DNA from 3 places in the Clostridium sardiniense genome. Region 1 is predicted to be linked to each of the others. Evidence: riboswitches for the same ligand, from Rfam matches in the RefSeq annotation. Region 1 holds a riboswitch; each other region holds the start of a gene.
The links. A riboswitch is a leader RNA that binds a small molecule or an ion and turns the genes downstream of it on or off. The one in region 1 is predicted to bind cyclic di-GMP.

Region 1 (4,299 bases):
TTGACTGATTCCACTTCTGTGCTGTTCCATTTACAGAATTCCAATTTAAGACCTGTGGTAAATTATAAGGCTTAGTGTCGCCTTTATTGCTTCCCTCGAACCACCTCTCTAAGTTTCTGTAATCTATAGTGTAATTATTATTATTTTCCATCATAAATTTTGTCCTTAAAGTTGCTCCAGTATTAGCAGGCTCATTAGTGTAGTACCACCCACCCAAATAATGTTTTCGAACCTCTTTAGCATTTTGTGGACTATTTAATATATTTTGATTGTTAAATATATTCTCAAAATAATCTGCTGATATTCCATATCTATTATAATCATTATAATTCGTTGAATTTACTCTACTCATATCATTCTTCGTCCATCTTAGTGGAATCTCTATAATTCCACTTGTATCATTACTGACTAATTTATTTCTATTTGCATTTGCAGCTTGCGGAACAATATAGTTTATAATCATAAAGACAGAAAGCATTACAACTAAAAGTTTATTAATCTTTTTCATATCTACTCCCTCCCCTTACTTACTTTACGTATCCATCAATTATCTCATCTAATTTATCCATCGTCTTATCTGATATTGTGTTATTTATATTCCACTCTTTTCTTAATGCCTCTTTATTTACTTGTATAGCTTCTGAGCTAACATTTACGGAGAAATTCCTATTTTTAAAACTTTCTATATCTTCTTGTGATATATTATTTTTTAATGATATAGACTTTAACAAATCACTAGTACTCTCTCCAGGATTTAATATTTTATTGTAATAATAATAACCATCGTTATCTTTTATCCAATCTTCTTTCCATGTGTTTGAAAAGTTTAATTGCACCTGATTTGATGCTGATGTTGTAAGTTTAGTTACTTTTCCGTTCTCATCTTTTTCTTCGTCCCATTGAGGATTTATTATAACTCTAACTATTACAGGATTTTTTCCTGTATTTTTTATAGATACAACCTTTTTAATCTCCTCATTACGTGATACATCTTTAGCTGAATCTTTATCGAAGTTTTCATTAATTTCTGTGCTTATACTTCCTATTGTAAATTTATTCTTTTTACTTTCTTTACTTGAAAAGTATGCTAATGAAGCAACTGTAGTTGTAAATAAAAGAATTATCCCTAATGTTAATCCTACTTTTTTCATTTTCTACACTCCATTTAATAGTATTTTACTAATAATTTTTATATTTTTTCTTTTTTATAATTAAAAATATTCCTATTCCAATAAGCACACAAGCAAGTCCATATCCGCATATTCCTACATATCCAGTCCTTGGAAGTATATTCTTTACATTGTTTATAGTATTAGAAATATCATTTCCTAGACCACCTTCGTGGCTTTCCTCCTTGGTACTCATCACTTTATCTGGACTATCTGTCCCAATAGCTGTAAAAATCCAATCTATATCTACCTTTTTGTTCTTATACTTATTATCCGTTGCTTTCCCATCTAGAATAACTTTTGCATTTAAAAGTTTTTTCTCTCCTGGTTTGACAGTACCTAAACTTATATTATTTCTTAATCCATTTTCTCCACTTACAGTGCCATGGTATATGTTCTTACTATCATAATTTATTGAAAGATCTAATACTTGACATAAATCTACTTTTTGTTGTGCTCCTACTCTTTCGGCTTTCATAAACACTTCAAAAGGTTCTTTTAAATTATTTTCTACAGTAAGAGTCCCACTTACTGAATCACCAGGTAACATTCCCTTCTTTTCTAGAAATATATCACTGTTGTCTTTTGTATAGATAAAATGAATTCCAGTTTTATCTATTCTAATATTAGAGGGTGGCAACTCTGCTGCCACCCCATTGGTAGTTATTCCTAAAAGAAGTGAAATAAATAGTATGAAAATCTTTAAAGATTTTTTCATAATATCACTCCTTGATTATTCTATTATTTTGCTAACTTTGCTTTTGGTGCTTCTGCTGTATTGGTATCAGTATTAGCTTGTGTTTTACCTTGAATTTGAAGTGATTTTAATTTTTCTGAAACAGCTGATGGTACATCCCCCCATGCTGATGCAAATGCATCATTTGAAGCTTGAACTGATTCTGCTGTTACATCAACTGTAAATCCATTTCCTAAAGCAGATTTTTCTGTGTCACTTGCTAGAGTTACTGAGTCCAATAATCTTGGAGTACTTGATCCTGATTGTCCTTGTGGTGCTAAAACTCCTATATAATAGAAATATCCATCTCCACCATTAAACCATTGGTTTTCTGTAACACTTTTTGTTAAATTTACTTTATTTAATAATATATCATCTAAATCTGTTGAGTTTAATGCTGTATTTACTTCACCAGTAGAGGTTACCCAATTTGGTGATAACTTAACTCTTACGAATTGTCCATAATTTGCTGTACTATCTACTTGTACATCCTTATTTACAGTATCTCCTGGAATCATATTCTTAGCTTGATTTGGATCGAAGTTCTCGTTTATATCTATTCCAGCATCTCCACCCTTATCTTCTGTTCCATTAGCAATTGTGCTAAATGAGTTCTTTACTGTTTCCTTTGATGTAAAGTATGCTAATGATCCTATCGCTAATGATGCTACTACTACAACTGCTGCAATTACACTCAATATTTTCTTCTTTTTCATTTGTTACTTCCCCCTATATTGGATTTTTTTTAAATATTTAAGAATTTTTGTAAGTAAGAGCCTTAAAAAAGGACTAATACAGTATATTTGTGAATTAGCCGGTTGCACTACTAGCTCCATATATTCCAAGTGCCCAAATATAGAACATACTTCAAAGCATCTATATTAAATTAATTTTAAACATAAAAAAAACTAATCTATATTTTATCCTTAATAATATAAATTAGTCGGTTGCACTACTAGCTCCATATACTCCAAGTGCCCACATACAGAATATATTTCAAAGCTCCTATATTTTTTATTTTAATAATCTTTCGTTAATTTCATTATAGATATTATCATTTGATATAAAAGAGAGTCAATATGTTTTACACAACCTTTACTAAGTATACATATCATTAATATTTGTTTTAATTTATATATATTTATCAAAATAAAAAAGAAATATAGTAAATATATCTATACTTCTTTTAATATTTTTATATAATTATTTTTTTCTTCCAACTAAGAATGATAGTCCAAATAAAGCTAATATCACAACTAATATTAGAACTAAGTTCTTTTGAACAAACTGAGAAACTTTTCCGAGATAAGGTATGTGGAACATAACCTTTCCTATAACTTGATTTTTCTGAACACTTATTGGATCCACTACATTATTAGCATCACCTTTTGTTATAAATTCTTCTCCATTATTTATAACCTGATTAACTCTATGAGTAGTAATTGTATTGCTATTTCTTCCTGTAAAAGTTATTACATCCCCTACATTTATTTCTTGATCCGTTCCATCTTTTACAACTACTAAGCTACCTGGATTTATAGTAGGTTCCATACTCCCTGTTAATATGTAATATGAGCTATATCCTAATATACTTGGATGTTTTCCTTCTTTTGATCCTATTATATTTATTCCAGCTAAAAATATAACAGCTATTATAAATAAATAAAATATACAATTTCCTATGACTGCTAAAGAACTCTTTCTCTTCTTCATATCTTTACCCCTTTTATCTTATGATTTTATCTTAATATTCATTTATTAGTCCTTCTTTAGTCTATATACATTACTATTTATTGTCAATTCTCTTTACAAATTGTTAAACAACCATACCTTGATTACAAGTAGAAGTTAATTATATTATTAAATTTATTTTTCTTTGACCCTTATTCATATTTAATTATGAAAAAGCAGTTTAGTACGACCATCATACTAAACTGCTTCATATATTTATATTATCTATTTACCCAGTCCCCACTGCTAACTTTAAGGAGCTTATCTATTCTGTTCCTATCAGCTTCCTTATTATATCTGTAGAAATATGCTTTTTCTTTAGCACCATTCTCTAAAGAAACATCCACTATTTCTCTTATATATTCTGAATTTTTATCCTCTTCATTATAATTCTCTAGCCCATCTAATTCTCTCAATGTCTTCTTAAAATCTTTAAGTTCCATTAATTCTCCAACAACCTTACTGTCCCCACAGATAGCTGCTGGATATCCCTTATTTTCTATATGAAACAATTCCCCACAAACTGTTCCACTTTCTGACCCTTTAACCTTACCCTTAAGTAACTTCTCATAGTTGAACATCCCACTTCTAAGGCTTCCATACACAAACACTTTTTCTGTTAGCATATTTCTCCACCTATCGCTTTTATATCTTCATTGTATA
Region 2 (4,299 bases), on a different contig from region 1:
TATCAACAGTTGGTGGTGAATCAGGTACAGCTGACACTGCAAGAGATCCAAGAGGGTTTGCTTTAAAATTTTATACTGAAGACGGGAATTATGATATGGTTGGAAACAATACACCTGTTTTCTTCATTAGAGATGCTATAAAGTTCCCAGATTTCGTACACACTCAAAAGAGAAATCCACAAACTCATTTAAAAGATGCAAATATGTACTGGGATTTCTTATCACTTACTCCAGAATCAATACATCAGGTAGTTTATATGTTTACAGATAGTGGGACACCAAAAGATATAAGACATATAAATGGATTTTCAAGTCATGCATACATGTGGTATAACGAAAAGAACGAGTATGTATGGGTTAAATATACATTTAAAACTGACCAAGGAAGAGAAAATCTTACTGTTGAAGAAGCAGAAGAATTAGCTAGTAAAAACCCTGATAGCACTATATCAGATCTTTTTGAGAATATAGAGAAAGGAAATTTCCCAAGCTGGACTGTATATGTTCAAATAATGACACCAGAACAAGCTGAAAAATATGAGTTTGACCCATTTGATGTTACAAAGGTTTGGTATCATAAGGATTTCCCACTAATTCCATTTGGGAAATTAGTTCTAAATAGAAATCCAGAAAATTATTTTGAAGAAATTGAACAAGCAGCCTTTTCTCCAAGTAATTTTGTTCCAGGAATAGCAGCTTCACCAGATAAGTTGTTACAAGGTAGATTATTTGCATATAAGGATGCCCAAAGATACAGACTTGGTACTAATCATGATCAATTACCAGTCAATGCTCCAAAATCTAATGTTAATACAAAACAAAGAGATGGACAAATGAATTTAAATAATGGTGGATCAAGACCAAACTATTTCCCAAATTCATTTGAAGATATATCCACAGATGAGAAATATAATCCACCAGCAGTAGATGTAAGTGGTATATTAGCAAAGCATAAACTAGATGTAGAAGATATAGATTTTGTTCAACCAGGAGAATTCTATAGAAGAGTTCTTAAACCACAAGAAAAAATTAACTTAGTTCATAATATTGTATTACATCTTGGTAAAGCTGTTGAAAACATTCAATATAGGCAAGTAGCTTTATTCTATAAAGTTGATGTTGAACTTGGAACTAAAGTAGCAGAACAATTAAAATTAGATGTTAATAGAGTGAAAGATCTTGCAGAAATGTCTCAAGAAGATAGGGTGAAAGCAACTTTAAATTATTAATAAAAAAGTCAGTTTAAGTTTTAGCTGATTTAAGCCTGTAGATAGAAGGACTTTTTCTTTTAGGAAAAAGTCCTTTTAATATTTTATATAATTAATTTTAAAGTATATCAGTATAATATTTGATTTATATTACCAAAGTTTATTTTGATTGTAAGACATAAGAAAGGTTACTTTGTTGGTATGAAGTAGATGGTTTGGATATTTAGTTCTATAATTAATAGATAATTAATTAATATAAATTATCAACTAATATTAAATAAATTTTAACGAAAATAAAATTCAAAATATAAATGGTGGATTATTATGGAAGAAATTTGAATAAATTATTAATAACTGATTTTATGTATTGAGGTCAAATTTGTATAGTGTTAGAATTGGTTTTAACAAAATGAGTAGATTTCATTATGTTAATAAAATCTATAAACTGAAGAATTATACTCTGTATATTTACATTTTATATATAGAGTTTGTATTGTAACTGACTAATTTATTTAAATTAATACTTAGAAATATAAATTAGTCTTTTTTTATGCAGAAATGAACTAAATAATAAAAATTGAATAACCATATTTAGGAACTGTGAGATACATTCTGTATTTGGGCACTTGGAATGTATGGAGTTGGTAGTGCAACCGACTAATTTATTTTTTAATTACTGTTATAGAAATTTTTATACCAATTATTTTTTAATATTGGGATAGAGCTTTTTATACAAATTAAATATAAGTTAGTCTTTTTTTATACAAAAATTAACTAATTATATAATAAAAAATTGAATAACACATATTTAGGAACTGTGAAATACATTCTGTATTTGGGCACTTGGAATGTATGGAGTTGGTAGTGCAACCGACTAATTTATTTTTTAATTACTGTTATAAAACTTTTTATGCCAATTATTTTTTTAATACTAGCATAGAACTTTTTATACAAATTAAATATAAGTTAGTCTTTTTTTATGCATAAATGAGCTAATTATATAATGAAAAAATTGAATAACACATATTTAGGAACTATGAAATACATTCTGTATTTGGGCACTTGGAATGTATGGAGTTAGTAGTGCAACCGACTAATTTATTTTTTAATTACTGCTATAGAACTTTCTATACAAATTAAATATAAATTAGTCTTTTTTTATGCAAATAGAATGAAATGAACAACAGGAATTTGTTAAACTAAAAAATTTTAGAAAGGACTGATAATGAAAGGATTATTTAAGAATAAGTGAAGGAGAAATTATCTTATGGGAATTTTAAGAAAATTTAAAAAGGAGGGATTATATGAGTCATAAGAGAAAAGAGTTTTTTGCATTTCTTGCTATAGTAGTGGTAGTTAATATGATTACTAGTATGTTTTTACCTACTGCATCAGTTTTGGCAGCAACAACTTCAAAAGGTAACTCTAATATAGAAGTTAAGATAACTAGTGATAAAAAGACTGTAGAATCAGGCAATCAGATTACATTTAATCTAGAATATAAAGTTGTTGGTGGACAGGGTTCTATAAAAGAGGGGGATGTTTTAGAGTTTAAACTACCTGATGAATTTAGTAATATAAAACCTAAATATCCACCAGAACATTTTAAAGATGTAGAGGTACATGGAACTACTGTAAGAGCTATATTTAGTAAAGGAGTAGAAACAGCTATTGCTGGATATATGTCAATAGTAGCAACTGCAAAAAATGTAAATAATAATACTCCAGCTAGAGTTGAAGTAAATGTAAATGGTACAACACAATACTTAGATGTAGAAGTAACACCTAAACCAGAAGATCCAAATACAGATCCAAATCCAAATCCGAATCCAGCAGATAGGCAGTTATTAAAGAGTGTTGAAAATGCTATTGGTTGGGAAGGAAATAAAATGTTAGCTAATATAGCAAAACCAGTGGTTGGAAAAAGTACAAAGTATACTATATATATAAATGAAAAATATGCACCAATGCATAATGTATCCTTAGATGATACTATGCCAGAAGGTACAGAGCTTTTAAAGGATTCTATAAAAATTTATGAAATACCATATGGTGGATCAGCAAAAGATGTAACTAAGGATATGATAAATAAGATGAATATAAGTTCTAATAGATTATATTTATACTTAGATTACACAGATAAACAATACAGAATAGAGTATTCTGCAAAGTATAATACTGAGTATCCTCAATATATAAATACAGCTAAGCTTTCACAATATGGAAAAGATACTATAAATAGTTCAACAATAGTTAAACCTATAGTTGATGATAGGATGATTAGTAAAAGCTATAGAAGTGAAAATGAAATTAAAGATAAGGATGGAAGGTCCACATTTGTTGTAAGTAAGATAGGAGACAGTGTAGATTATACAGTTGATGTAAATCCTAATAATGCTAGTATAAAAAATGCAATATTTGAAGATAACTTCCCAAAAGGAATGCAGCTTGTTGATGGCAGCGTACAGGTTGGAGAAAAAGATATAAGTGGAAACTTTAAATGGATAACAGATAGTATTAAAGGTAATATAAGTACAACCAATAACAAAATGACTATAAATCTTGGAGACACAAACAAGCACTATTATATATACTACAAACTTAAAGTAACTGATAGATATAAAGAATATAACAATAATGCAAAAATATCTTATGATGGAACATCACAGGAAGTAAATTCAGAAATTAATTATGAGATGAATGCAGGTGCAATAAATGCACAAAAATTAGTTGATAAAACAGAGATTAAAAAGGGTGACGATCAGATAGTTACTTATACAATAAACTTTGATTGTTATGGATATTTTAATCAAAATTATTTAAGTTTAGTTGATAATTTAGATAGTAGATTAAAGATTGTAGGAGTTGAGGTACCAAAGGAATTTACAGCAAAAGTAGCAGATGGAAACAAAGTTACTGTAGTAAATGATAAAGGTTCAATAGACTATGGACAAAAGCTTCAAGTAAAGATAAAAGCTGATTTTAGTAATATACCAGATGGAACAACGATAAGAAATGTAGCTAAAATAGATAAAGCTACAACAAATGAAGTTACTACTAAAAAAGGATATGTTTTTGAAGTTAGGAAGAT
Region 3 (4,299 bases), on a different contig from region 1:
ACCAGCCTTCAGGATTTATAAAAAATTGCACAAAAATTTAATCAATTTTAAAATGTGCAAATTTCTATAAAATATTTTAAATACTAATTTAAATGGAGGGATAGAAATGAAAAAAAATTTTATTAAAAACCTAAGAATCTTATCTATAATGACTATTAGCGTATTATGTACTAGTAATCCTGTATTTGCAAGTGAACTAAATACTAATACTGAGGAGTCAGCAATAACAGTATTTGATAAAACTAACAATGCATGGAATGCAAAGTATTTTAGAATTCCAAGTATGCAATTATTAAAGGATGGCTCTATGTTAACGTTTTCTGACATTCGTCATAATGGTCCTCAAGACCATGGGAATATTGATATTGGATGTGCACGTAGTATTGATGATGGAAAAACGTGGAGTTATCAAGTAGCAATGAAAAATGATGGTGTTAATTCAAAATTTTCTCGTGTAATGGATTCAACAACAGTAGTTACCAATACAGGTAGAGTTATATTAATTGCAGGCTCTTGGAATAAGGACGGTAATTGGGCAAATAGTACAACTTCATTAAGAAATGATTGGTCTGTTCAGATGGTTTACTCTGATGATAATGGCGTAACATGGTCTGATAAAATAGATTTAACTACAAATCAATCAAGAATAAAAAATCAGCCAAGTAATACAATTGGATGGTTAGGTGGAGTTGGATCAGGTATTACAATGTCTGATGGAACAATAGTAATGCCAATACAAATTGCATTAAGAGAAAACAATACTAATAATTATTATTCATCAATTATGTATTCAAAAGATAATGGTGAAACATGGACAATGGGAAATAAAGTACCTAAATCAAAAACTTCTGAAAATATGGTAATAGAGCTAGATGGATCTTTAATTATGAGTGCTAGAGATGACTCAGCTGGTTATAGAGCATCATATATATCTCATGATTTAGGATCTACATGGAGTGTATATGAACCTTTAAATGGTAAAATTTCAACTGGTTATGGTTCAGGCTGTCAAGGTTCATTTATTAAAATTACCAATTCTAATGGGCATAGAATTGGATTAATTTCAGCACCTAAGAACACTAAAGGCTGGTATACTAGAGATAATATTACTGTCTATATGATTGATTTTGATGACGTATCTAAAGGAATTAAAGAACTATGTGTCCCTTATCCTAAAGATGGAAATAAAGCTGGCGGTGGGTATTCCTGCTTAGCTTTTAACAATGATAAATTAAGTATTCTTTATGAAGCAGATGGAAATATAGAGTATAAAGATTTAACATCTTATTATAAATCAATACTATAAAAAGAAAATATTATTAAAAAAATCTTCAGTAATTATGCTGAAGATTTTTTTAATAATTAATAATAATTTTATGACCCCACACTTTCCCATTGGATTTTTCTTTTGACAATGTTATTTCTTCCTATAATACAAGTATGGGTTAAATTATAGTATATAAGGAGGTTCTTTATTATTATAAATAATAGTTAAGTGTAATTTAAATATAAGATTAAACCTATTATTATTTCGTGTTATAATTTGATATAAGGGATATTGTACATAATAAAAATATAGTCTATTGTAAGTAGTAAATAATGTTAACTTTTAAGGAGATACAAAGCTTAAATGATTTATATTTAGTTTTAAAGGTAGAAATTAATATAAATATCTGTCTTAAAATAGTTAAAAATAATTTTAATATAACCATTTTTTGTAGCCTTTCTTATTTAGCGGATATAAAGCTTTAATATATAGCATAAAAAAGATGAATAGATTAAGTTATTGAGTTTTACTTGTAGATTATGTAATATTAAGTAACGCCTATTTATAGGATACTAACAACCCTTAGTTAAATAAATATTTTTACAATTTTAAGCTAATATTTCTTTTTATATAATAACTTACATATTAGAAGTCCACATATGCCAAATAGGTATATGTGGATTTTTAGTTTATTTATATACTTAATAGGTTCTATTTAATCTGAAATCTAAGTTAGATTAATAGAGAAAATAATAATTAGTTCATAAATAGATTTTAAAGTTATGATTAGAATTGAAAGTTCTCATATAAAGTTTTATATGGGAGCTTTTTTATTACATAAAAATAATTTGTCGAAATTTTCAAAAAATAAATAGAAAATATATTGAATTTTATGTAAAATAATAGTAAAATTTCACTAAGAAATAAAATAAAATAGGCAAACCTAGAGAAATTTAGGGACGCAAAGCTATAGGGACTAAGGTTTAAAACTATGTCAGCCAGTTGCCAAAGGGTACATTATACTTTTTGTTTTTAAGATTAATTAATTATAAATATTGATTATAATTATAATTTATTAATTTCATTATGTGTATACAGCTACTCTTTTTTGAGTAGCTTTTTTAATGTACTTCTGAGGTATTAAATTAATCAGGGGGGAAGAAATATGAATAAGAAAAAAGTAGCAGCTATAATTATGGCTGCAATAATCACAAACTTTTCAGTTACAGCAGTAGAAGTTTTTGCAGATGAATTAAATAGCAATAAAGTGATTCAAAACATATCAAATGAAAGTAATCAAAATAAACAAGCAACAAAAGCTACTGTAAATAAATTTAATTTAGCTAGTAGCGAAAACTTAGAAGCGTACAATAAAGCTTTTAAAGTTGATAATTCTAAAATAATTTCAATAACTAATAATGGTGGGAGATATGGAAGTAGCGTATTAAATAGAATAATAGATGGTGATTTAAATACTCACTGGGAAACAGGGAAACCAAATAATTCAAATTTTAAAAATGAAGTAGTATTTGAACTTAGTGAAAAAACAACATTAAATAGAATAATGTATAAATCAAGACCTGGCAACAAAGGTTTTGCAAAAGAGTTTAAGATATATACATCAAGTACTAGTAGGGGCAATGACTTCCAATTAGTCTCGTATGGCTCATCTGAAGTAACTTCTGATTTATTAGAGATTAAATTTAATCCTACAGAATTTAAAAGAGTAAAATTTGTATTTGAAAAAGCTAATGCTGATTGGGCAGCAGCCTCAGAAATAATGCTTTATAAAGAAGATAAAGCAACGGATGAAGTAAATGATTTATTTACAGATGAAACTAAATATAAATTAAAAGATAAATACAAAGATATAAATATAATAAAGAACTTAGAAGAACAAGTAGCAAACCATCCATTAAGAAAAACTCTTTTAAATGATATAAATATAGCTAAAGATCTTTTACATAGTAGTGATGATGAAGAACAATCAACATATTCTTTAATTAAAATATCAGATATAGCAAAATCTAAAGATTTAGCTAAGTATAATGAAAAATACAAGATAAGTACAGATAATTTCAAAAGTGTAACTAATAATGGTGGTAGTTATGGAAGTAGTGTACTTACAAAACTTTATGATGGTAATAAAGATACTCATTGGGAAACAGGTAGAGGAAATGATGATAACTTTAAAAATGAAGTAGTATTTACATTTAAAGAAATACAAGAAATAGAAAGAATTATTATGTCATCTAGAAAAGGTCAAGAACATAAAGGGTTCCCTCTAGAGTATGAAATATATGGTTCTCTAAATGAAAATTCCAATACATATAAATTAATTTCTAAAGGAAAAGCAAATGGTGTTATGGCAGAAGACACTGAAATAGTATTTCCTAAGACTAAATTTAAGAAGTTAAAATTCAGATTTGTAACTGCTTATGATTATAGAGCGGGACTTGCTGATATGTCATTTTATAAAGAAGATACAACGACAAGAAAGGTAAACTCTGTATTTAAAGATAAGTTACATACTAAAATATCTGAAGACTATAATACGATAGATAAATTAAATAAGCTAGAAGAAGAAATAAATAATCATCCCCTAAAGAATGATCACATGGAAATAATTAATGCGGCCAAAAAAATAGTAAGTAAAAAGGAAGTAGAAACAAGTCAAATAATAACATTATCTCAAAGGGGTAATGAAAACAATCAAAGAGATAAAAGAAGACAAGTATTTGCAGGTGGAAATTTAGATTTAACAGGATATTATGCAATGCCGGATAAAGCATTTGAAGTATATGTAGATGCAGATGAAAATGGTATATTACCACAATTAGTTATGGCACAAGTTGGTGAAGTTGATAGTTCGGGAAGGCATATAAGAAGCTTAAACGCAGGTAGAAATATAATAAAAGCTCCAAGTGGAACAACGGGATTTGCAATATACTTTACTAATAAAGCTTTACCTGAAGAACAAACATATGCACCAAAAGTTAGAGTGGCAGGGGAGAACTTAAAAAAGTACCCTA

Region 2: linked by a shared signal. The riboswitch ahead of K5V21_RS00915 (SpaA isopeptide-forming pilin-related protein) and the one ahead of K5V21_RS17765 (BsaA family SipW-dependent biofilm matrix protein) in region 1 are both predicted to bind cyclic di-GMP.
Region 3: linked by a shared signal. The riboswitch ahead of K5V21_RS01605 (NPCBM/NEW2 domain-containing protein) and the one ahead of K5V21_RS17765 (BsaA family SipW-dependent biofilm matrix protein) in region 1 are both predicted to bind cyclic di-GMP.

Annotation. Positions count from the first base shown of each region.
Region 1 is NZ_JAIKTU010000020.1:31,872-36,170, forward strand. Features, by position in the region: gene K5V21_RS17750 (hypothetical protein) at 1-508, opposite strand, end outside; gene K5V21_RS17755 (BsaA family SipW-dependent biofilm matrix protein) at 528-1,151, opposite strand; gene K5V21_RS17760 (hypothetical protein) at 1,180-1,887, opposite strand; gene K5V21_RS17765 (BsaA family SipW-dependent biofilm matrix protein) at 1,911-2,621, opposite strand; cyclic di-GMP riboswitch class II at 2,709-2,792, opposite strand; cyclic di-GMP riboswitch class II at 2,838-2,921, opposite strand; gene K5V21_RS17770 (signal peptidase I) at 3,109-3,618, opposite strand; gene K5V21_RS17775 (gamma-glutamylcyclotransferase family protein) at 3,858-4,262, opposite strand; gene pcp (pyroglutamyl-peptidase I) at 4,256-4,299, opposite strand, start outside.
Region 2 is NZ_JAIKTU010000001.1:223,243-227,541, forward strand. Features, by position in the region: gene K5V21_RS00910 (catalase) at 1-1,229, shown strand, start outside; cyclic di-GMP riboswitch class II at 1,793-1,876, shown strand; cyclic di-GMP riboswitch class II at 2,010-2,093, shown strand; cyclic di-GMP riboswitch class II at 2,229-2,312, shown strand; gene K5V21_RS00915 (SpaA isopeptide-forming pilin-related protein) at 2,513-4,299, shown strand, end outside.
Region 3 is NZ_JAIKTU010000001.1:354,784-359,082, forward strand. Features, by position in the region: gene K5V21_RS01600 (sialidase family protein) at 107-1,306, shown strand; cyclic di-GMP riboswitch class I at 2,194-2,277, shown strand; gene K5V21_RS01605 (NPCBM/NEW2 domain-containing protein) at 2,433-4,299, shown strand, end outside.